Regions from separate parts of the Micromonospora purpureochromogenes genome, predicted to be linked through region 1. Evidence: riboswitches for the same ligand, from Rfam matches in the RefSeq annotation. Region 1 holds a riboswitch; each other region holds the start of a gene.
What was found. Region 1 has a riboswitch for cyclic di-AMP ahead of GA0074696_RS22650 (C39 family peptidase). Riboswitches for the same ligand answer to the same signal wherever they lie in the genome.
Positions count from the first base shown of each region.

Region 1 (5,184 bases):
GGGCGGTGGCGGCGCAGTGGATCCGCGCCGAGCTCTGGGCGGCGCTGCTCTCGGTGGCGTACATCCTGGTCATCACGGCCGCGGCGGACGCCGACGTGCGCGGTCTGCCCTCGCCCTGGCGGCACCGCCGGCTGGTCTGGCTCGGTGAGGTCTCGTTCGCCTTCTACCTGGTGCACGTGCTGGTGATGGTCACCGTGCTGCGGGCCACCGGTCACCTCGGCGTCGGGCTGCCCGGCTGGTGGGGACCGCTGGCGGTGCTCGGCTTCCTGGCCGTGAACCTGGTGCTGGCCGCCCTGCTGCACCGCTGGGTCGAGACGCCGATGATGCGCCGCCTGGCCCCCCGTCGCCGGCCCCGCCCCGCCCCGACGCCCGATCCGTCCACGCCGGACGCGGAGACCACGCCGACGTCGCGCCCCACCCCGGCGCCGCGGGCGGCCGCCGACGGCGCGCCGGCCGGCCGACCCATCGAGTACGCGGGCCCGCGCGACCCCCACTGACGTGAGCGCCGCCCCGACACGCCCGGCGACGCTGCGATCACCCGGCATCGGCGGTAGCGTGTTGCCGTGCTCCCGGTCGCGCTCACCAGTCCTCTGTGGTGGGTGGCGCGCTGGAGTTCCCGGCTGCTGACCGGCCTCGCCCTGGCGGTCGCGCTCTCCCTCGGCGGTCCGGCCGTGCCGGATGCCGGCGCGCTCTCCGCCGCCCCGAGCCCGGCCGCCGCCCCGGTCCTCGCCGACCTGGCGGTGCCCGACGGGTCCGCCGTCCGGGCGGCCGCCGTCCCCGCCGTGACGATCGCCGCGGGGGACGCCCAGAGCGCGGGCCGCGCGTTCGTCGCCCCGCCCGCCCCGCCCGCTTCGGTCACCTCGATCGACCCGGCCGGCCGGCCGGCCCATCCGGTCACCGCGTCGCCGCTGCCCCTGACCGGGCTCGCCGCCGGCGCGGCCGGTCCCCGCGCCCCGCCGGTCGACTGACCGCCACGCGGGGCCACCCGCGACCGCGCCTTAGAAACTCACCACCGCACCCGCCCCCGGCACGCGGCGCCGCCCCCGGCCTCGCCCGTCGCCCGGGCCGGTGTGGGACTCCTCTTTCCGCATCCCGCTTCCGGGAGGTGCCCACCGTGAACACCGTCCTCTACCAGTTCCTCGTCGAGGTCCCGACCGCCGCCGCCATCTGGTCGGCCCTGCTCGTGCTCGCCCTGACCGTGCTCACCGTGCTGGTCGCCCGCCCCGAGCGGGATCCGGCCCCCGACGAGCCGGTCGTCGACCCGTCCCCGGCCGCCGACCCCGCGACCGAACTGGCGGACCTGCGCCGGTACGCCGAGGAGGTCGCCGTCGCCGCGGCGGGCGCCGCCCAGACCGCGCGCCGACGGCGGGATGCCTGGCTGGCCGCCCAGGAGGAGGTGGACCGGGCCTGGACGGCGTACGACGAGGCGGAGACCGCCGCCCGCCGGTTCGGCGGCGCCGCCGCGCTGCCCGCCCCGCGTACCCCGCGTACGCCGGCCGAGTACGCGGGCCGGGAGCGGTGGCTGCACCAGGCGACGGTGGCGGCCCACTGGCGCGGCGAGCTGCCGGTGGAGCGGCTGCGGGACGTCTTCGCGCACCGGGACGGTTGGGACCCCCGGCGGCACCCCGTCGAGCAGGAGGTGCTGCTGGCCCGGGGGGTACGCGACGGCCGGCGGGACGCGTACCGGGCGGCGGCCGGGCGGGAGCGGTCGGCGTGGCGGGACGCCGAACTGGCCGCCGAGGCGGCCCGCGCGCTCGCCGTCGAGACGTACGCGGCGGCGGAGCGGCTGCGTCCGGCGCGGCTCCCGGCCCAGCGGACGGCGACGGCGACGGCGCGGACGGCGCTCGCGGCACGGTGGCGGCCGGCCCGGGTGGGCTGAGGACGCGACCGAATTGTTACCCGTATTTCCGTGAGTCGCGTCACGACAACCAGGAAACCGGTCATCCGGTCACAGCCGGTGACATCGATCGCGACGATCGGCGGGGTTTGCCGCCGCGCTGTCCGGTTGTGGCCCGACGGTCCCGGAACAACCGCCTGTCCCATTGAGTGACGTCAGTGCCGAACTGTACGGCAAATTTGTCGCCCTGATCATGTTTACGCAGCTGGCGGCGCTTGGCCGACAGGTGACCGACCAGTAGTGTCGCCCGGGTCCGGTGCGGTTTCCGATCGCAAGAGGCGACGCCGCGCCGACCCGCTAAATCGTGATTTCACGAACCGGGGACCCATGCACGTCCGGGGTGAATCCGCGGGCCACGGCCCGTGGTAGGGCGCTCTTCCCGCCCGAATCCGTCAGCTAACCCGGTAGGCGGTGTCGGAAGGAGTTCCAGCTTTTGCTGTCCCCTCGCATTCCTCGGCTTGCTCTCCACCTCGGTACCGGGGTGTTCGTGCCGGTCCGCCGCGCCCTCGCGCGCTGATACCGGCCCCATCCCGACGCCCGGTCACCGACCGGGCGCACCCCCGCCGAGCGGCCTCGCACACCGGTTCTGACACCGCGCGTGACGTTCCGTCACGCGCCGGTCCGGCACGCCGCTCCCGCCCTCGTACCGTGGAGGAAAACACGTGAAGCACACCCTGAAGCGGCAGCTGCGACGCCTGGCCACCGAGCGGCCGTACCAGCTGGTCGCCGGCTCGGCCGCCGCGCTCGTGCTCGTCTCCGGCGCCAGCACGCTGCTCGCCGACGAGGCGCCCGCCCGCCAGCAGGCCTCGGCCGCCGTCGCCGAGGTGGCGCCCCGGCTGGACGACGTCGCGACCCGCAGCCAGGCCCGCGTCGCCGCGCCGTCCGCCAGCCCGTCGCCCTCGGCCAGCCCCTCGGCGTCGGCGAGCGCCACCAAGGCCAAGGCGGACCCGGACCTGACCCGCAAGGCGGCCCCCAAGCCGCCGTCGACCAAGGTCCTCCGCTACGACTACCAGGCGCAGACCACCTACTACAACTGCGGTCCGGCCGCGGTGCGCAACGCGCTCAGCGCCTCTGGCGTCGAGCGGACCCAGGACGAGCTGGCCGGCCCGCTCGGCACCACCGAGATGGGCACCAACTCGGCGCTGGACACCACCCGGGTCCTGAACCAGATCGTCAAGGGCGACCCGTACCGGACCCGGATGTTCCAGGGCACCCCCAGCTCCGCGCAGATCGACCGGCTCCAGGCCGACGTGGTCGCGGCGATCACCGACGGCCGGGGCGTCGTGGCGAACGTGGCGGGGACCGCCACCGACACCGACGGCGGCTGGCACTCCTTCCCGGGCGGCCACTACATCGCGGTGGTCGGCTACAAGAACGACGGCCGCACCGTCCGGATCGCCGACTCGGCGGACCCGAACCTGCCGTCGTACTGGCTCAGCACCATCGACCTGGCGAACTGGATCGCCACCCGCGGCTACTCCGCCTGATCCACACCGTCGCACGCACGGGCGCCGGCTCCCCTGGGGGCCGGTGCCCGTCGCCGTTGGCACGGGTCTCGCGCGGCGGAACCGGGCGGTGGCACACTGCGGCCCATGACCGACGACTCGGGTACCCGCCGGCTGCTGTTGCTGCTGCACGGGATGGGCGCCACCGGCGACGTGTGGCTGCCCTGGGCGCCGCTGCTGGAACACCGCTGGCCGGGCCGCTGGCTGGCGCCGGACCTGGCCGGCCACGGCTTCTCGCCGCCGCTGCCCGGCTACTCCTTCCCCGGGTTCGCGACGCAGGTCGCGGCGGGGCTCGGCCCGGTGGCCGAGGGTGCCCGCCCGGGTGACCGGCTGGTCGTCCTCGGCCACTCCCTCGGCGGGGTGGTCGCGCTGGCGCTGGCCGCCCGCGACGCCGGGCTCCCGGTGGACGCGGTGGTCGGGCTGGGCATCAAGGCGGTCTGGTCGCCGGCCGAGCTGGCGAAGGCACGCGAGCTGGCGGAGCGCCCGGTGACCTGGTTCGCCACCCGGGACGAGGCGGCCCGCCGCTACCTGAAGGTGGCCGGTCTCGGCGGGCTCTTCGCGCCGGACCACCCGGTGGTCGACGCGGGGCTGCGTGCCGAGGACGGCCGCTGGCGGCTGGCCATGGACCAGGCCGCCTTCGCGGTGGGCGCGCCGGAGCTGCCGGCCCTGCTGGCCGCCACCGACGTCCCGGTGCTGCTGGCCCGGGGCGAGCACGACCCGATGGTCAGCGACGCGCAGCTCGCCGAGCTGGGCGAGCCGGTGGCGACCCTGCCCGGCCTCGGCCACAACGCGCACGTGGAGGACCCGGCGGCGGTGCTGGCCCTGCTCGACCCGTACCTGTGACCGGTTGCGAACGGCGGGCGTCGCCGCCGCAGGTCGCGTGCGGCTCGGAACCACCTGCCGACCTGGACGTCCGAGCTCGCCGTCCACACCGGACCTCGCCACGGCGCTTGGTGTACCGCCGGACGCCGTCCGCCACTGACCGCAGTCCGTTCGTGAGTCCTGACCAGGGATAGCGCCGCGCTGGTCGAAGATCTCGCCGCCGGCCTCGGGAAGCGCGGCCAGGTCGCTCTGGTGCGCACTGAGCGGCCCCACTGACGTCGTCGGCGTCGGGTCGGGTGCCGATCTCGTCAGTAGGGCGTCAGCATGACGGCGCTGTTGGCCTATTCCAGGGCGCTCAGGGGCGCACGCGGATGACGGTCTTGCCCTTGCGCCGCTCGGTCGGGTTGAGCGCGGGGATGGCGTCGTCGAGAGTCGCGACTGTTCCGATGTGCGTGCGAAGGCGCCCGTCTCGCACCCGGTCGACGATTTCCACCAGCTGACTCGGAACGGACTCGACGACGAAGTCGACCGCCAAGCCGTCGACAGGGCGAGCCTCAACAGGTCCGACCACCGACACCAGCGTCCCGCCAGGCCGGATGATGCTCGCCGAGCGCCTTTGGATATCACCGCCGATGACATCGAAGACCAGGTCGACCCCGCCGATGTCGTCGAGATCCTCGTGGTCGAGGTCGAGGAACTCGTTCGCGCCGAAGTCGAGCGCCGCCTGGCGGTCCGCCGCCCGACCGGTACCGATGACGTAGGCGCCGAACTCCCGGGCGAGCTGCGTCACCACTGACCCGACGGCGCCGGCGGCGCCGTGTGCGAGGACGCTCTGCCCCGCCTGAAGACGACCGTGCTGGAACAGGCCCTGCCACGCGGTCAGGCCGGAGATCGGCAGACTCGCACCCACCGTGAAGTCGACGTTCCCCGGCAGCGGCGCGAGGTTGCGTGCCTCCACGG
Region 1 is NZ_LT607410.1:4,915,870-4,921,053, reverse strand. It holds gene GA0074696_RS22665 (acyltransferase family protein) at 1-497, shown strand, start outside; gene GA0074696_RS22660 (hypothetical protein) at 564-968, shown strand; gene GA0074696_RS32330 (hypothetical protein) at 1,115-1,879, shown strand; cyclic di-AMP (ydaO/yuaA leader) riboswitch at 2,183-2,323, shown strand; gene GA0074696_RS22650 (C39 family peptidase) at 2,560-3,384, shown strand; gene GA0074696_RS22645 (alpha/beta fold hydrolase) at 3,490-4,245, shown strand; gene GA0074696_RS22640 (NADP-dependent oxidoreductase) at 4,580-5,184, opposite strand, start outside.

Region 2 (5,184 bases), 2.7 Mb from region 1:
GGGCGCGGCGGCTCCCGGCTCCAGGTGGTGACCAGCCTCCAGGCCAAGGGCATGGAGTACGACGGCGTCGTGCTGATCGCCCCGAGCGAGATCCGGGCCGACCCCGGCTCCGGCGTGCGCACCCTCTACGTCGCCCTCTCCCGCGCCACCCAGCGCCTCACCACCATCGACCCCACCCCCTGACCCTCACCCCCGCCCCCGCGCGTCGCGCCCTCGAGCCCGCACTTTCAGAGAAAGAGGGGCCTTCGCGCGCGGAACAGCCACGCTTTCTCTGAAAGTGCGGCCCGTGAAGGGTGCGTGCGGAGTTAGTTGCATACATAGCGATGTGAGCATAGATTGGGTTCGGGCCGCCGGTGCGACGGAGGGTGTGGGCGTGGGCGCAGGTCATGACCACCACGGGTCGGTCGCGAACGCGGCGCACCGCCACCGGGGGCGGCTCTGGGCGGCCTTCGCGCTGCTCGCCGCGCTGATGGTGGTCGAGGCGGTCACCGCGTTCGGCACCGGCTCGCTCGCCCTGCTCTCCGACGCCGGGCACATGTTCACCGACGTGCTCGGCATCGGCATGGCGCTGGCCGCCATCACCGCCACCCGGCACGGCGACCGGGACCCGCAGCGCACCTTCGGGCTCTACCGGCTGGAGGTGCTGGCCGCGCTCGCCAACGCCGTCCTGCTCAGCGGGGTGGCGATCTACGTGCTGATCGAGGCGGTCCGCCGGTTCGGCGACCCGCCGGCGGTGCGGACCGGGCCGATGCTGGCGGTGGCGGTGCTCGGCCTGCTGGCCAACCTGGTCGCGTTCGCGCTGCTGCGCGCGGGGGCGCGGGAGAGCATCAACCTGCGCGGCGCGTACCTGGAGGTGCTCGGCGACCTGCTCGGCTCGCTGGGCGTGATCGGGGCCGCGCTGCTCATCGCCGGCACCGGCTGGTGGTGGGCCGACCCGGCGGTGGCGGTCGCGATCGGCCTGTTCATCCTCCCCCGCACCTGGCGGCTCGGCCGGGCGGCGGTGCGCATCCTGGTCCAGGCCGCCCCGGAGCACCTCCAGGTGACCGCCGTGCACGACCGGCTGACCGCCGTCCCCGGCGTCGCCGAGGTGCACGACCTGCACGTCTGGACGCTCACCTCCGGCATGGAGGTCGCCTCCGCCCACCTCACCATGGTCCCCGGCGCCGAGGTCGGCACGGTGCTCGCCGCCGCCCGCACCGCCCTGCACGAGGACTTCCACATCGAGCACGCCACCCTCCAGATCGAGCCGGGGGCCGCCCCCGGCGCCTGCGGGCAGGTCGAGTGGTAACGAAACCGGACACCTATTGTCCCGTTGTGTCACCTACACCATGGTTCACTCCAGTACCCTCAGTCACGAAACGGGCGGGTGTCACATCCGTACCGGTAGGCTCGGTTCCGGCCTCCGCCAGGCGGCACCCTCCGGTGCCGGCGGTGGCCGCCGCCTAATCGCCTGCCAGGGCGAGCCGGGGAACCATGTTCGTGGGGTGCATCCGCGTCAGCGGTAGGGATCTTCCGTCCCGAACCCGTCAGCTAACCCGGTCGGCGGCTGACGGAAGGACATGTGCATGCACGTACGACGTACCACCGCACGGCTGGCGGCCGCGGTCGTCGCGACGCTCGCCCTCGGGGTGTCGTCCGCGCCGGTCCCGGCGACCGCCACTCCCCCCGCCACCCGGCTCGCCGCCGCTCCCGGCGACGACGACGAGGGCGGCACCCCGGCGCTGCGCGCCCAGCTCGACGCGGCCAGCAAGGGCTGGATCGACGCCAAGGCCGCGCTGGAACGCTCCACCAAGCGGCAGCAGGAGCTCGGCAACCAGCTCAAGACCATCGAGTCGGAGCTGACCGTCCGGCAGGGCAAGGTCGGCGAGATCGCCGGCGTGGCGTACCGGACCGGGCGGCTCGGGCCGGTGTCGGCGCTGCTGAACAGCTCCAGCCCCGAAGGCTTCCTGGACCGGGCGGCGGCGCTGGAGACGGTCGCCTCCAACGAGGACCGGGAGCTGCGCAACCTGATGCAGACCCGCGACGAGGCCACCCGCACCCGGGCCGCGCTCGACCAGGAGATCGTCGAGCAGCGCAAGCAGATCGCGGTGATGGCCAAGCGCAAGCAGCAGGCCGAGCGGGCGCTGGCGGTGGCCGCCGCCGACAAGCCCGCCACCGGCGACAGCGGCTCCACCCGGGGCACCTCCACCGCCACCGCCAGGTCGGCGCCGCGCAACCCCGACGGCTCCTGGCCCGCGGAGTCGTGCAGCGTCAACGACCCCACCCCGGCCAACGGCTGCATCACCCCGCGCATGCTCAACGCGCTCCAGCAGGCCCAGGCGGCCGGCTTCACCCGGTACGTCTCCTGCTACCGGCCCAGCGGGTCGGGTGAGCACCCCAAGGGCCGGGCCTGCGACTTCGCCGCGCAGCAGAGCGGCTTCGGCGGCGACGCGACCGGCGGCGACAAGACGTACGGCAACAACCTGGCCGCGTACTTCATCCGCAACTCCGACCGGCTCGCCGTGCTCTACGTGATCTGGTACCGGCAGATCTGGCTGCCCAGCAGCGGGTGGAAGTCGTACAGCGGGGCCGGCGGGGACCCGTCCAGCGACCACACCAACCACGTGCACCTGTCGGTCTACTGACCGACCCGTGGCGGGGCCCGTCCGAGGCGGACGGGCCCCGCCGTACGCGCGTCGACGTACCCGGGATGTCGTCGACCGGCCCACGACGCAGCGCGCCGGCCGGGCGAGCATCGAGGCATGACCCGACTCTCCCCCGACGGCCGCAAGACCCTGCTCACCCTGCACCTGGTGACCGCGCTGGGCTGGCTCGGCGCGGACCTCGTGCTGCTCACCCTCGGCATCGCCGGGCTGCGCGGCGCCGACCCGGGGGTGGTCTACCCGGCGGCGGCGCTGGTGGCGACCTGGCTCTTCGCGCCGCTGAGCGTGCTGGTCTGGGTGGTCGGCGTGACCAGCGCGCTGCTGACCCCCTGGGGGCTGCTGCGCTGGCGCTGGGTGGTGGTCAAGCTGGTGCTCACCACGGTGATGATCGGCCTGGTGCTGTTCGCGCTGACGCCGAACCTGCGCGCCGCCGCCGGACCCGACGCCACCGCACACCAGCGCATCGACGTGGTGGTCGCGCCGGCGGTCTCCACCGGCCTGCTGGTCACCATGACCGTGATCTCCACCTGGAAGCCGTGGGGCCGCAACCGCCGGGCCGTCCCACCGCCCCGCCGGACGGCGGCGACGCCGGCCGGCCGCCGCTGAGTGGACGGGGCGTCAGTTCGGGACCGGGCCGCCGTCGGCCTTCCGGTCCAGCACCGCGCCGAGCCGGCTGGCCAGGCCCAGGTGCGCGGCGCGGGCCTGACGGAACGCGTACCCGAACAGCGGTGCCGGCGCGGAGAGGGTGATCTCCACGTCGATCCGCAGCACGTCGCCCTCCTCCTGCAGCCGGGTGTGGTTGCGCACCGTCGTGCCGGGCTGCTGCCGGGCCACCGTGACGATCTCGTCGTCGGAGATCACCAGGACGTCGGCCTGGTAGGTGACCGGGAACCGCAGCGGCCCCAGCTCCAGCCGGTCGGTGATGGCGTAGCTGGCCCGCGCGCCCGGGCGGGTCGGCAGTTGGCGCACCCGGACGATCAGCGGATGCAGCTCCCCCTGCCGGGCCGGATCGCTCAACAGCGCCACCGCGTCCGCCCGTGAGCAGCGCGCCTGCACCGTGTAGCTGAACGACTCGCGCCGGACCACTCCATCCTCCACCCCTCGTCGGTCGCCCGATCGTCCCGTACGACGGCCGGGCTGGCAATCGCAGGCGGCATGACGGTGCCCGGGCGGGGAACCCGGCCGGCGACGGCCACGGGAGGCGGGGCATGGACAGGTACGACGGATGAGCGGGCACGTGATGGTCTTCGCGCCGACGCCACGGCTGACCGTGACCGTCGACCAGCCCAGCGAGCAGCCGGAACTGCACCTGCACCCGGGCGGGCAGGGCGTCTGGCAGGCCCGGATGATCATGTCGCTGGGGGTGCCGGTGGTGCTCTGCACGACCCTCGGCGGCGAGATCGGGCAGGTGCTGGAGCCGCTGCTGGCCACCGAGGGGGTGGACCTGCGGGTGGTGTGGCGCGACTCGTGCAGCGGCGGCTACGTGCACGACCGGCGCGACGGCACCCGGCAGGAGATCGTCGACGTGGTCGGCGCGCCGCTGAGCCGGCACGAGCTGGACGAGCTCTACAACCTGTCGCTCGGTGAGGGGCTGCGGGCCCCGGTGAGCGTGCTCAGCGGCCCCAACGAACCCTCGCTCGTCCCGGCCGACCTCTACCGCCGGTTCGCCGCCGACCTGGGCGCCAACGGCGGCCGGGTGGTGGTGGACCTCGCCGGCGAGCATCTGACCGCCGTGCTGGCCAGCGGCGTGTTCTTCCTCAAGGTCAGTCACGAGGAGCTGATCGCCGACGGGCGGTCCACCGGCGCGGAGGAGGACGAACTCACCCGGGCCATGTACGACCTGCACGCCTCCGGCGCCGAGAACGTGGTGGTCAGCCGGGCCGACCGGCCGGCGCTCGCCCTGGTGGACGGGGAGGTGTTCGAGGTGGAGATGCCCCGGCTGGAGGCGGCCGACCCGCGCGGGGCCGGCGACTCGATGACCGCCGGGGTGGCCGCCGTGGTCGCCGGCGGCGGCGACGTGCGTACCGCGATCCGCACCGGCGCGGCCGCCGGGGCGCTGAACGTCACCCGGCACGGGCTGGGCACCGGCCGGCTGGACACCATCGCCGGCCTGGTCGACCGGGTCCGCCTGGTGCCGGCCGGCAGCCGACCGCAGGAGCGGACCACCCCGGACGAGCTGGCCGACCGGGCGGTGGACCGGTGACGCTGCGGGTCCTGGTCACCAACGACGACGGGATCGCCGCGCCGGGCATCCTGGCGCTGGCCCGGGCGGCGGCCGAGCGTGGCCTGGACGTGGTGGTGGCCGCTCCGCTGGAGGAGGCGAGCGGCACGAGCGCCTCGATGACCGCGGTGGAGCGGGAGGGGCACGTGGTGGTGCGCGACCATCCGCTGCCGGAGCTGCCCGGGGTGCCCGCGTACGGGGTCGGCGGCTCGCCCGGCTTCATCGCGCTGATCGCCGTGCACGGGGCCTTCGGGCCGCCGCCGACGGTGGTGCTCTCCGGGATCAACCGGGGCGCCAACGCCGGCCGGGCGGTGCTGCACT
Region 2 is NZ_LT607410.1:2,221,678-2,226,861, reverse strand. It holds gene GA0074696_RS10435 (HelD family protein) at 1-183, shown strand, start outside; gene GA0074696_RS10430 (cation diffusion facilitator family transporter) at 374-1,288, shown strand; cyclic di-AMP (ydaO/yuaA leader) riboswitch at 1,430-1,561, shown strand; gene GA0074696_RS10425 (coiled-coil domain-containing protein) at 1,566-2,624, shown strand; gene GA0074696_RS10420 (hypothetical protein) at 2,742-3,248, shown strand; gene GA0074696_RS10415 (SRPBCC family protein) at 3,261-3,740, opposite strand; gene GA0074696_RS10410 (PfkB family carbohydrate kinase) at 3,868-4,845, shown strand; gene surE (5'/3'-nucleotidase SurE) at 4,842-5,184, shown strand, end outside.
Region 2: it holds a riboswitch for cyclic di-AMP, as region 1 does, so the genes downstream of both, GA0074696_RS10425 (coiled-coil domain-containing protein) here and GA0074696_RS22650 (C39 family peptidase) in region 1, are expected to answer to the same signal.

Region 3 (5,184 bases), 1.5 Mb from region 1:
GCGCCGACACGAGCACGGCGGCCAGCAGGACAGCGGCGAAGGAGAGCAGCAGCACGGGTCGACCTCCGGGAGGGCGCGGTTCGGTACGGTGCCGACCAGACTTCCCGGCGCTCCACGGATCCCGGTGATCATAACCGCCTGCCACCAGCGGATGGAGCGGGCGGCCACGCCGGTGACCGCCCGCAGCGGGTTCCGGCGGCTCAGCGCCGAGGGGCGTCGCTCTGCGACTCGAAGACGTCCGGGATGCCGTCCCGATCACGGTCGACGGTCTCCAGCTCGTGCACCCGCCGGTACAGGCGGGTCCGGGCGCGGAGGATGAACGTCGCGAGCAGCGCCGCGAGCAGGGATCCGGCGAGCACGGCGACCTTCACATGACCGTCCCGTTCGCTGCCGAGGCCGAAGGCCAGCTCGCCGATGAGCAGGGACACGGTGAAGCCGATCCCGCCGAGCAGCGCCAGGCCGAGCACGTCGAGCCAGTTGAGGCCCTCGTCGAGGTCGGCCCGGGTGAACCGGGAGACCAGCCAGGTGGCGGCCATGATGCCGACCGGCTTGCCGACCACCAGGCCGAGGACGATGCCCAGCGCCACCCGGTCGGTCAGGGCGGTGGCCAGGCCGGCGACACCACCGATGGTGACGCCGGCGGAGAGGAACGCGAAGACCGGCACCGCCACCCCGGCGGAGATCGGCCGGAACCGGTGCTCGAAATGCTCGGCCAGCCCAGGCCCCGCATCCGGTCCACCGGCGGCCTCGCTACGGATCACCGGAACCGTGAAGGCCAAGAGGACTCCCGCCACCGTGGCGTGTACGCCGGACTCGTGCATCAGCGTCCAGGTCACCGCGGCGAGGGGCAGCAGCAGCCACCAGGACCGGACGCGGCGCTGCACCAGCAGCCCGAACACCGCGAGCGGCACCAGGGCGCCCAGCAGCGGCCCGACCGACAGGTCGGCGGTGTAGAAGACCGCGATGATGACGATCGCCAGCAGGTCGTCGACGACAGCCAGGGTGAGCAGAAAGGTGCGCAGCGCGGAGGGCAAGAGCCGGCCCACCACCGCGAGCACCGCCAGCGCGAAGGCGATGTCGGTCGCGGTCGGGATGGCCCAGCCCTTCGCCGCGCCCTCGCCTGCGCCGGCGGCGATGAGGTAGTAGATGGCGGCGGGCACGATCACCCCACCGACGGCCGCCGCGACCGGCACCGCGGCGCGACGCGGATCACGCAGGTCGCCGGCGACGAACTCCCGCTTGAGTTCCAGCCCGGCGACGAAGAAGAAGATCGCCAGCAGGCCGTCGGCGGCCCAGGTGGCCAGGCTGAGATCGAGGTGCAGGGACGCCGGACCGACTCGGAAGTCCCGTACCGATTGGTAGCTGTCCGCCCAGGGCGAGTTCGACCAGACGAGTGCCAGCAACGCCCCGATGAGCAGGAGTGCCCCGCCCACGGTCTCCTTGCGGAGAATGGCGGAGATGCGGCTGGTCTCGCCCCACGAGCGTCGGGCGAACAGGCTGGCACGGCGCCGGGTGGCGTCGGTCACGGAAACTCCTCGTCGGCAGGGGTCGCGTCATCCATCGCCGACCAGACTTCCCGGCACACCAGGACCAACCCTATCCCCGCGCCCCGGCCGCGGCCCCGACGACCGGCGACGCGGACGCGCCGGCGGGCCGGTCCACGTGCGCCCGGTACCCCGTCGCCGGCGGCTCGAATCCGCGCCGACCATGCCGTGGACGCGGCGACGCCCGGCCGGTCGTCCGGCCGGGCGTCGTCACGGTGCCCGCTGGGTCAGAGGCTGAGCTTCTGACCGGGGAAGATCAGCCCCGGGTCGGCGCCGACCACGCGCTTGTTGCGCTCGTACAGCGCCTGCCAGCCACCGGCCAGGTCCCGGGCGTCGGCGATCTGCGACAGGGTGTCGCCCGGCCGCACCACGTACACGTCGCCGGTCGCGGCCGGCGCGCTGCGCCGCTGGCTGCGGGTGCTGTGCTGCTCCCGCGAGGACCGCTCGGTGGAGGTGGCCTTCGACGAGCCGGAGCGCCGCTGCGACTTCTGCGACTTCTCCGAGGTGGTGGAGTAGCTCTTGGTGGAGCCGCCCTTCCGGCCGCAGGTCGGCCAGGCTCCGATGCCCTGACCGTCGAGCACCTTCTCGGCGATCGCGATCTGCTCGCCGCGGCTGGCCAGGTCGGCGCGGGAGGCGTACTTCTTGCCGCCGTAGCCGGACCACGTGCTCTGCGAGAACTGCAGGCCGCCGTAGTAGCCGTTGCCGGTGTTGATGTGCCAGTTGCCGCCGGACTCGCACTGGGCGATGGCGTCCCAGTTGACGCTGGCGGCGCTCGCCGGCGACGCCGGCGCCAGGACGGCGGCGACCCCGGTGACCGCACCGACGGCGAGCGTGCCGACGGCGATGCGGCGCGAGCTGACCCGTCGGGGACGGGCCGTGTGTTCAGTTGCCATGTGGATTCCTCCACGCCGACGAGGTGAGCTGTCGGGTTCGGGCCGAGGAGCCCGGCCGCCGATGGGCGGCTTCACCCCGAGGTGACGTGCACCGAGGAACGTGTGGGTCCCCCGCTCCATGCCCGCTGACAAGGTCCCACCGGCCGGCGGCATGGATTAGGCGTTACCGGCCGTGGTGTCCGCGATCGCGAACACGAACGACGTTAGGAACTGTTTGGGCCGGTTGCCCACTTCTTGTGAAGTTCTTCACCCGGGTGAGCGACGGCTTCGGCCTTCGAGTTGCGGGTCGGGTGGCGGTGGTCTAAAAGGGCCGGTCGGGAACCCGTCACGACTGGGCCGAAAGCCTCGCCCCGAGCGGCGGATCAGGTGCCGCCGCCTCCCCGTCTTCGCTGGTCAGGCGGCCTCGATCGGCGGCCCGCGCCGCCGGACGGTCAGCGTTGCCGCTGATTGGCGACGCATATCTGGGCAGCCCGGCCGCCGACTTGGACGGTAGGGAGCAGAGCGCGGCTGCGACGCCGACGCGTCGGGCCCGCCGACCGCCGGATGCGGGTCGCCGGCGCCCTGGCCGTCACGGTCCGCCCCGGGCCGGGGCGGCCGGCCATCCGCGAGGGGAAGGACCTTCATGGACACCGTCAGCATCGACACCGACTACCTCGTCGCCACTCTGGACGAGGACGACGACCCGGAGAGCCTGGCCGGCGACGAGGTCGACTTCGACCTGGCCGCCGCGCTGGAAGAGGAGGAGTGAGATGGGCGTGCACCTGGCGCCCGCGCTGCGGGTGCTGCGCGAGGAGATAGACACCCGCTGGCCGCAGCGGGACCGCAAGTCCGAAGGCTGGTTGGGCGACGCCAGTCACCAGACGCGCCGCTCGGACCACAATCCGGACAACGACGATCAATCGGTCAACGCGGTGGACGTGGACGTCGACGGGATCGACCCGCTGCTGGTCGTCCGGCAGGCCGTCAGCCATCCGTCCACCCAGTACGTCATCTACGACCGGAAGATCTGGAGCCGTACCCGCAGCTTCCGGCCGGCCCGGTACACGGGGCCGAATCCGCACGACAAGCACCTGCACGTCAGCGTCAGCCACCAGCGGAGCCTGGAGGACAGCCGCCACCCGTGGGGCATCGCCACCGCCACGACGGCGCGGCTGGGCGACCGGGTGCTGCGCGCCGGCTGCCGGGGCGGCGACGTCCGGGAGTTGCAGGCCGTCGCCAACCGCCTCGGGGCCCGGCTGACGGCCGACGGGGTGTTCGGGCAGGCCGTGACCGCCTGGGTACGGTCGTTCCAGACCACCCGGAAGCTCACCGCCGACGGGGTGGTCGGCCCGCGTACCGTGGCCGCCCTGCGCGCGGCCGTCAAGCCGGCCCCGTCGGTGCCCAGCGGCCGGCCGGCGACGCCGGTGTCCGGGGGCAGACCGGGCTCGCGGACGCTGCGGCGCGGCAGCACGGGCGGCGACGTGGCCTTCGTCCAGCGGTTCGTCGGCGCGAAGCGGTGCGGCCCGGCGAGCGGCGCCTTCGACGCGAAGACCGAGGCCGGGGTGCGCTGGTACCAGGGCATGCGGGGGCTGACCGTGGACGGGGTGGTCGGCGCGGCCACCTGGGCGGCGATGGGCGTGCGGGTCGGTTCCTGAGCGGGCGGCCCCGGCCCGGTGCTCCCCCACCGGGCCGGGGCCGTCGTCGCGTCAGAGGGTGCGGGCCAGCCGGTCGGCGAGGACCCGGGCGAACCGGGCCGGGTCGGCCAGGTCGCCGCCCTCGGCGAGCAGCGCCATGCCGTACAGCAGCTCGGCGGTCTCGGTGAGGGCGCCGGAGTCGCCGCCGCGCTCGTGCGCCGCGCGCAGGCCGGTGACCAGCGGGTGGGTCGGGTTGAGTTCGAGGATGCGCTTGACCGTCGGCACCTCCTGCCCCATCGCGCGGTACATCTTCTCCAGCGTGGGCGTGATGTCGTGCGCGTCGCCGACGATGCAGGCCGGCGAGGTGGTCAGGCGGGAGGAGAGGCGCACCTCCTTGACGCTGTCGGCCAGCGCGCCGCCGAGGAAGGCGAGCAGGGCCGCGTACTCCTTGATCTGCCGCTCCCGTTCCGTCCCGGCCTCCTCGCGCTCCTGCTCGGTGTCCAGGTCCACCTGGCCCTTGGCGATCGAGCGCAGCGGCCGGCCGTCGAACTGCGCGACCCGCTCCACCCACACCTCGTCGACCGGGTCGGTGAGCAGCAGCACCTCGTAGCCCTTGGCGCGGAAGGCCTCCATGTGCGGCGAGTTCTCCAGCATGGCCCGGGTCTCGCCGGTGGCGTAGTAGATCTCCTCCTGGCCGTCCTTCATCCGCTCGACGTACTCGCGCAGGGTGGTGGGCTCGGTGGCGTCGTGGGTGGAGGCCACCGAGACGATGTCGAGGATCGCCTGCTGGTTGTCCGGGTCCTCCAGCAGCCCCTCCTTGACCACCCGGCCGAACTCGGACCAGAAGGTCCGGTACCGGTCGGCGTGCTCGGTGCGCATCTCCTTGACGGTGGCGAGCACCTTGCGGACCAGCCGGCGGCGCACGATCTGGATCTGCCGGTCCTGCTGGAGGATCTCCCGGGAGATGTTCAGCGACAGGTCGTGCGCGTCCACCACGCCCTTGACGAAGCGCAGGTAGTTGGGCATGAGCGCGGCGCAGTCGTCCATCACGAACACCCGCTTGACGTACAGCTGCACCCCGCGCCGGCCGTCGGCCATGAACAGGTCGAACGGGGCGTGCGTGGGGATGAAGAG
Region 3 is NZ_LT607410.1:3,456,311-3,461,494, reverse strand. It holds gene GA0074696_RS16035 (cation:proton antiporter) at 1-55, opposite strand, end outside; gene nhaA (Na+/H+ antiporter NhaA) at 201-1,526, opposite strand; gene GA0074696_RS16025 (LysM peptidoglycan-binding domain-containing protein) at 1,772-2,437, opposite strand; cyclic di-AMP (ydaO/yuaA leader) riboswitch at 2,436-2,610, opposite strand; gene GA0074696_RS32270 (hypothetical protein) at 3,060-3,185, shown strand; gene GA0074696_RS16020 (peptidoglycan-binding domain-containing protein) at 3,187-4,071, shown strand; gene htpG (molecular chaperone HtpG) at 4,123-5,184, opposite strand, start outside.
Region 3: it holds a riboswitch for cyclic di-AMP, as region 1 does, so the genes downstream of both, GA0074696_RS16025 (LysM peptidoglycan-binding domain-containing protein) here and GA0074696_RS22650 (C39 family peptidase) in region 1, are expected to answer to the same signal.

Region 4 (5,184 bases), 1.1 Mb from region 1:
CCACGTGGACACCGGCCGCGCGGGGGGCGCCCTCCGCCGTGTCCATCGTGTACGGCAGGGCAGGCGTGAAGCCGGCGAGCAGGTCGCCGTACGCGATCTCGGTCATCCCCGGACGGTAGCGAGGAAGGCGCCGTCCGGCAGCCCCGCCGCCTGCCTTCAGGGCTGGTCATCCACCGACTGTGGCCCAGTTCCGTTCCCTTGTCCTCCGCCGGGCGATTTGGTCGGCGGCCTCCGCCGTGAGGATCGCCGCCCCTGGCGGACTACGACGCTCCCAGGTGCGCCAGCATCGTCTGGTTCGCGGCCCAGCCGTCCGGGAACTTGACTGGAACGTCGAGGTGCACCGACTCGGTCGAGGGGTGGGCGTCCAGCAGCTCGCCGATGCCCGCCCGCGCCACCACGACGCAGGCGTGCCGATGGCGGGACGCCAGCACGCAGAGTCGCCCCGACTCCAGGTGGAAGGCCTTGGCGTCCCGCCGCCCGGAGAGCGGGTGCAGCACGATCGTCACGTCGTACTCGCGGCCCTGGAGCCGGTTGGCGGTGTCGACGGTGACGCCCGCCCCGGCCTCGCCGAGGTGGGCACGGATGGCCGCGACCTGGTCGCGGTGCGCGGCCCCGACGGCGATCCGGTCGGCGGTGACCGGCGCGCCGGCCGGCGCGTGCTCGGAGACGGCGACAGCTCCCCGCCGCAACACCCGCAGCGCCAGCGCGGCGCACGCCGAGGCCGCCTCCGCGTCGGTGCGCAGGGTGTGCCGGGCCGGCAGTTCGTGCAGCGCCCACCCGGTGGTGGCGGCCAACTCGACCGCCGCGTCGAGCGCGTCCCCCGGTCCGGGCTCGGTGAACGACAACGCCCGGTCGTCGGGGCCGGTGCCCGCGCGGAAGCCGGTGAACGGGTAGAACGCCGCCGCGACCACCGGCGCCGCCGACGCCGGCAGCCGCCACGACACGGGCAGACGGTGGACGGGCAGCTCGGGGTTGTGCCGCAACAGCACCGCCACCGCCGACTGCATCGGATCCCAGGTCAGGCCGGTCCAGCGCGCGGTCTCGACGGTGGAGAACGGGTCGAGCTGGCCCGGGTCGCCCACGAACAGCGCCCGCTCGAACCGGCCGGCCACGCGCAGCAGGGCGTCCGAGCGCATCTGGTACGCCTCGTCGACGATCGCCCACGGCCAGGAACCCCCGGTGACGGTGGCCCACTTGGCAGCCGTACCGATGATGACGGCCGGGCCGCCGAGGTCGGCGACCTTCGCGGCGACCTTGACCGTCTCGTGCGCCTTCACCCGGTCGGACGGCCGGTAGTCGGCGGCGGAGAGGCGGCCGATGCGCAGCTCGGGGGCCTTGCGGGCGAGGCGGTCGATGAGGTCGTCGACCTGCTCGTTGGTCTGGGCGATGATGATCAGCGGCTCGCCGGCGGCGGCGAGCTCGACGGCGGCGCGGACGACGAGGGTCGACTTGCCGGCGCCGGGTGGCGAGTCGACCACCACGCCGCGGTGGGTGCCGGAGCGCAGGTCTGCCAGCACGGCGGTGATGACGCGCTCCGCTTCGACGGCGGGTGGCACCTCCAGCCCCAGCATCGGCCCCTCCTTCCAGCGCCCCGCACACTACCGGCAACTGTTCCGCCGACCTTGGTCGAGCGCGTGAAGTTCCTCCGCTACGCCGAAGCGCGAGGCGACTACGACCAGTTCGTCGAGACCCTCAACGCGTCCGACCCCCACGGGAAGTGGTTTCGGCCAGCCCCGGCGGCGGGTGGCTCACTTACGGGACGATGGAGCCGCCACGACGTCGGGAAATCGGTTAAGCGTCACCTGAGGGTTGTTGTAGAAAAACAGCGCTCAGGTTGAGGGTAAAGATTAGGGAAGATTAAGAATTCGATTAGCAGAGCCTTAGGTCCGCATAATTCCGGCACCCAATGTGCCCGCCTGACAGCGCAGTGAATTGGCGTCGCCGGCTCGTTGATTTCTTTGGGCCGTCCTCACTAATGTTGGTCAGCGTCCGTTCCGGATGTCGGTCTCCACCTGGAGCACCCCGGGACGGCCACCGCCGAGTCGCTGGACGTCACTGGCGTCGCCAGGCGAGCCGGGGAACCACCGCAGGTTTCGGGGTGAATCCGCATCAGCGGTAGGGCGCCTTCCACGCCCGAACCCGTCAGCTAACCCGGTAGGCGGTCGAGGTCGGTGCACCGTGACGTGCGTCGGCCTCGAGTGGAAGGAGCCGAACCGTTGCCACCCGTGCGCACCCGCCCCGCCGGATCGCGTCTGTTCACCAGAATCCTCGCCGTCGCGGCGGCGGCCATGGTGGCCGTCGGGCCAGCGGCCCCCGCACACGCCGCACCGTCGGCCGCCGATGTACAGCAGCAGATCGAAGCGGCGTGGCAAAAGCTCGAACCCGTCATCGAGCAGTACAACAAGGTCCGGTCGGAACTGGCCGCGAACCAGCGGAGATCGGCCGAACTGAGCCGGAGGATCGAGCCGCTCGCCAAGTCGGTGGAGGTCAGCAGGACCCAGGTCCAGGAGATTGTGGCGGGGTACTACAAGCGGGAAAGGTCGCTTTCCACATTCAACGCCCTGCTGTCCCGCCGCTCGTCGCCGACAGCGTTGGGGGATCAGCTCGCGCTCGTGAATCAGGTGGCAGATTCGGAGCAGCGACAGATCACCGGGCTGTCGGCGCAGCAGGCGAGCTACGACGCCGACAAGGAGAAGGTCGACGCGCTGATCGCGATACAGCAGCGCCAGCAGGCCCAGTTGGCGGCTCGCAAGAAGGCCATCGACGCCGAGATCAAGCGGCTGGATGCGCTACACAGCCAGATCGCCGCCACGGAGAAGGCCGCAGCGGCCAAGGCGGCCGCGGACGCCGCAGCGGCCAGAGCCGCAGCCACCGCGCAGACAGCCGCTACCACGAGCAGCACCTCACCCATCACGTCGACCAGTTCGCTGTTCATCGGTGGGAAGTGTCCCGCCGTCCCCAGCACGGGCAGCGGCGGCGTCGCGGCGAAAACCGCGTGCAATCAGATCGGGGAGCCGTACGTGTGGGCGGCCAACGGTCCCGACTCGTTCGACTGCTCCGGCCTGACCCAGTACGCGTGGGCTTCTGCCGGCGTGCAGCTGGACCATTACACAGGTTCTCAATGGACCTCAGGTGTGGCGGTGAGCAGAGCAAACCTTCGCACGGGTGACCTCGTCTTCTTCTACTCCGATCACCATCACATGGGTATCTACGTCGGCAACGGGCTGATCGTCCACGCCCCGCACACCGGGGACGTGGTCCGAATGGCCCAGCTGGCGAATATGCCGTACAGCGGTGCTCGCCGCCCCGGCTGACCCGCCCGACGATCCACGCCGCTCCACAACCCATCGCAAGAAAGCGACATGATTGACGACCACGGCGACCGCGGCGTTGGCGGGCACGAGCCCGCCGGCGGTGCTCCGGCTCCGGGGCGTCACTCTGGAGGTCGATGCCGGCGCCCGACCTGATCGCCAAGAACGGCGCCAGACCGAACGGGGCCCCCGCTCGGGGACGATGCCTACGGCGTGCCGGGAAGCCGGACCGTGACGAGGAGACCGCCGACGGGGCTGGGGACGAGGTCGAGGGCCCCGTCGTGGGCGCGGACGATGCTGTGCACGATGGCCAGGCCGAGGCCGACGCCGGCGTGTTCGTCGGTGCGTACGCGTTCTGTTCCGCGCTGGAAGGGTTCGGTGAGGGTCGGTACCAGTTCCGGTGGGAGCCGACGACCCGTGTTCTCGACCCGCAGCACGCTCGTGTCGCCGTGCGCCTCGGTGTGGACCGTCACGGTGCCGCCGGCGGGGAGGTTGTGGACGATGGCGTTCTGGACGAGGTTCGTCACCATCCGCGACAGGAGTTCGGCGGAGCCGCTGGTCTGGGCCGCTTCGCCGGTGACGTCCAGCGTGATCCGGCGCTGTTCGGCAAGGGAAAGCAGCGTTTCGGCGGCTTCTTCGGCGATGAGGGAGAGGTCGACGCTCTCGCGGGTGAAGTTTCCGCGGTCGCCGCGGCTGAGCAGCAGGAGGGCCTCGGTGAGGTCGATCGCCCGCTGATTGACGGCGTGCAGGCGTTCGATGAGTTCGCCCCGGACTCGCGTGGGATCCTTGCGGGCGACGTCGAGCAGTGTCCGCGAGATCGCCAGCGGGGTGCGCAGTTCGTGGGAGGCGTTCGCGGCGAACCTCTGCTGCTCGGCGACGTGGGACTCGAGTTGTTCGAGCATCGAGTCGAACGCGTCGGAGAGTTCACGGAATTCGTCCTGGCGGCCCTTCATGCGAATCCGGTGGGACAGCGACCCCCTCCCGGCCATCCGTGCCGCATCCGTGATCCGTGTGAGTGGTGCGAGCATCCGGCCGGCGAGGATCCATCCCCCGACGAGCCCGAACACGAGCAGGAAGACCATCGCCACGGCCGCGGCGGGGGCGAAGGTGTGTATAAGGAGGTAGCGGTTGGGCGAGATCCCGAGAAGGCCCTGGGAGGTGTCGGGTACGTAGCGCAGCAGGAACACCCACACCACGGCCAGCAGGAGAGCGACGGCGACGGCGAGGAACCCGGCATAGCTGAGGGTGAGTTTCAATCGGGCGCTGAGCCCTCGGCTTCTATGCATGCGTACTGCCGGGTCGGGCGGCGTCGGGGTCGGTGGTGTCCGCGCCGTTGTCGATCCGGTAGCCGACGCCGGGCACGGTGGCGATGATCCATGGCTCGCCGAGCCGTTTGCGCAGTGCGGAGACGGTGATGCGCACGGCGTTGGTGAGGGGGTTGGCGTTCTCGTCCCAGGCCCGTTCCAGCAGCTCCTCGGCGCTGACGACCCCGCCCTCGGCGGCGACGAGGACCTCCAGCACGGCGAACTGCTTGCGGGTGAGCGCGATGTAGCGTTCGTCGCGGAAGACCTCCCGGCGGAAGGGGTCGAGCCGCAGGCCCGCGATCTCGCGGACCGGCGGCCGGGCGTACGCGCGTCTGCGGTCGAGCGCCCTCAGCCGCAGGACGAGCTCCCGCAGCTCGAACGGTTTGGTGAGGTAGTCGTCGGCGCCGAGCTCAAAGCCCGAAGCCTTGTCGTCGATCCGGTCGGCAGCGGTGAGCATGAGGATCGGGATGCCGCTACCGGAGGCGACGATGCGCCGGGCGACCTCGTCGCCGGAGGGGCCGGGGATGTCGCGGTCGAGGACCGCGAGGTCGTAGGAGTTGACGCTGAGC
Region 4 is NZ_LT607410.1:5,979,941-5,985,124, forward strand. It holds gene GA0074696_RS27300 (GIY-YIG nuclease family protein) at 1-106, opposite strand, end outside; gene GA0074696_RS27305 (AAA family ATPase) at 261-1,571, opposite strand; cyclic di-AMP (ydaO/yuaA leader) riboswitch at 2,026-2,176, shown strand; gene GA0074696_RS27315 (C40 family peptidase) at 2,226-3,314, shown strand; gene GA0074696_RS27320 (sensor histidine kinase) at 3,518-4,567, opposite strand; gene GA0074696_RS27325 (response regulator transcription factor) at 4,590-5,184, opposite strand, start outside.
Region 4: it holds a riboswitch for cyclic di-AMP, as region 1 does, so the genes downstream of both, GA0074696_RS27315 (C40 family peptidase) here and GA0074696_RS22650 (C39 family peptidase) in region 1, are expected to answer to the same signal.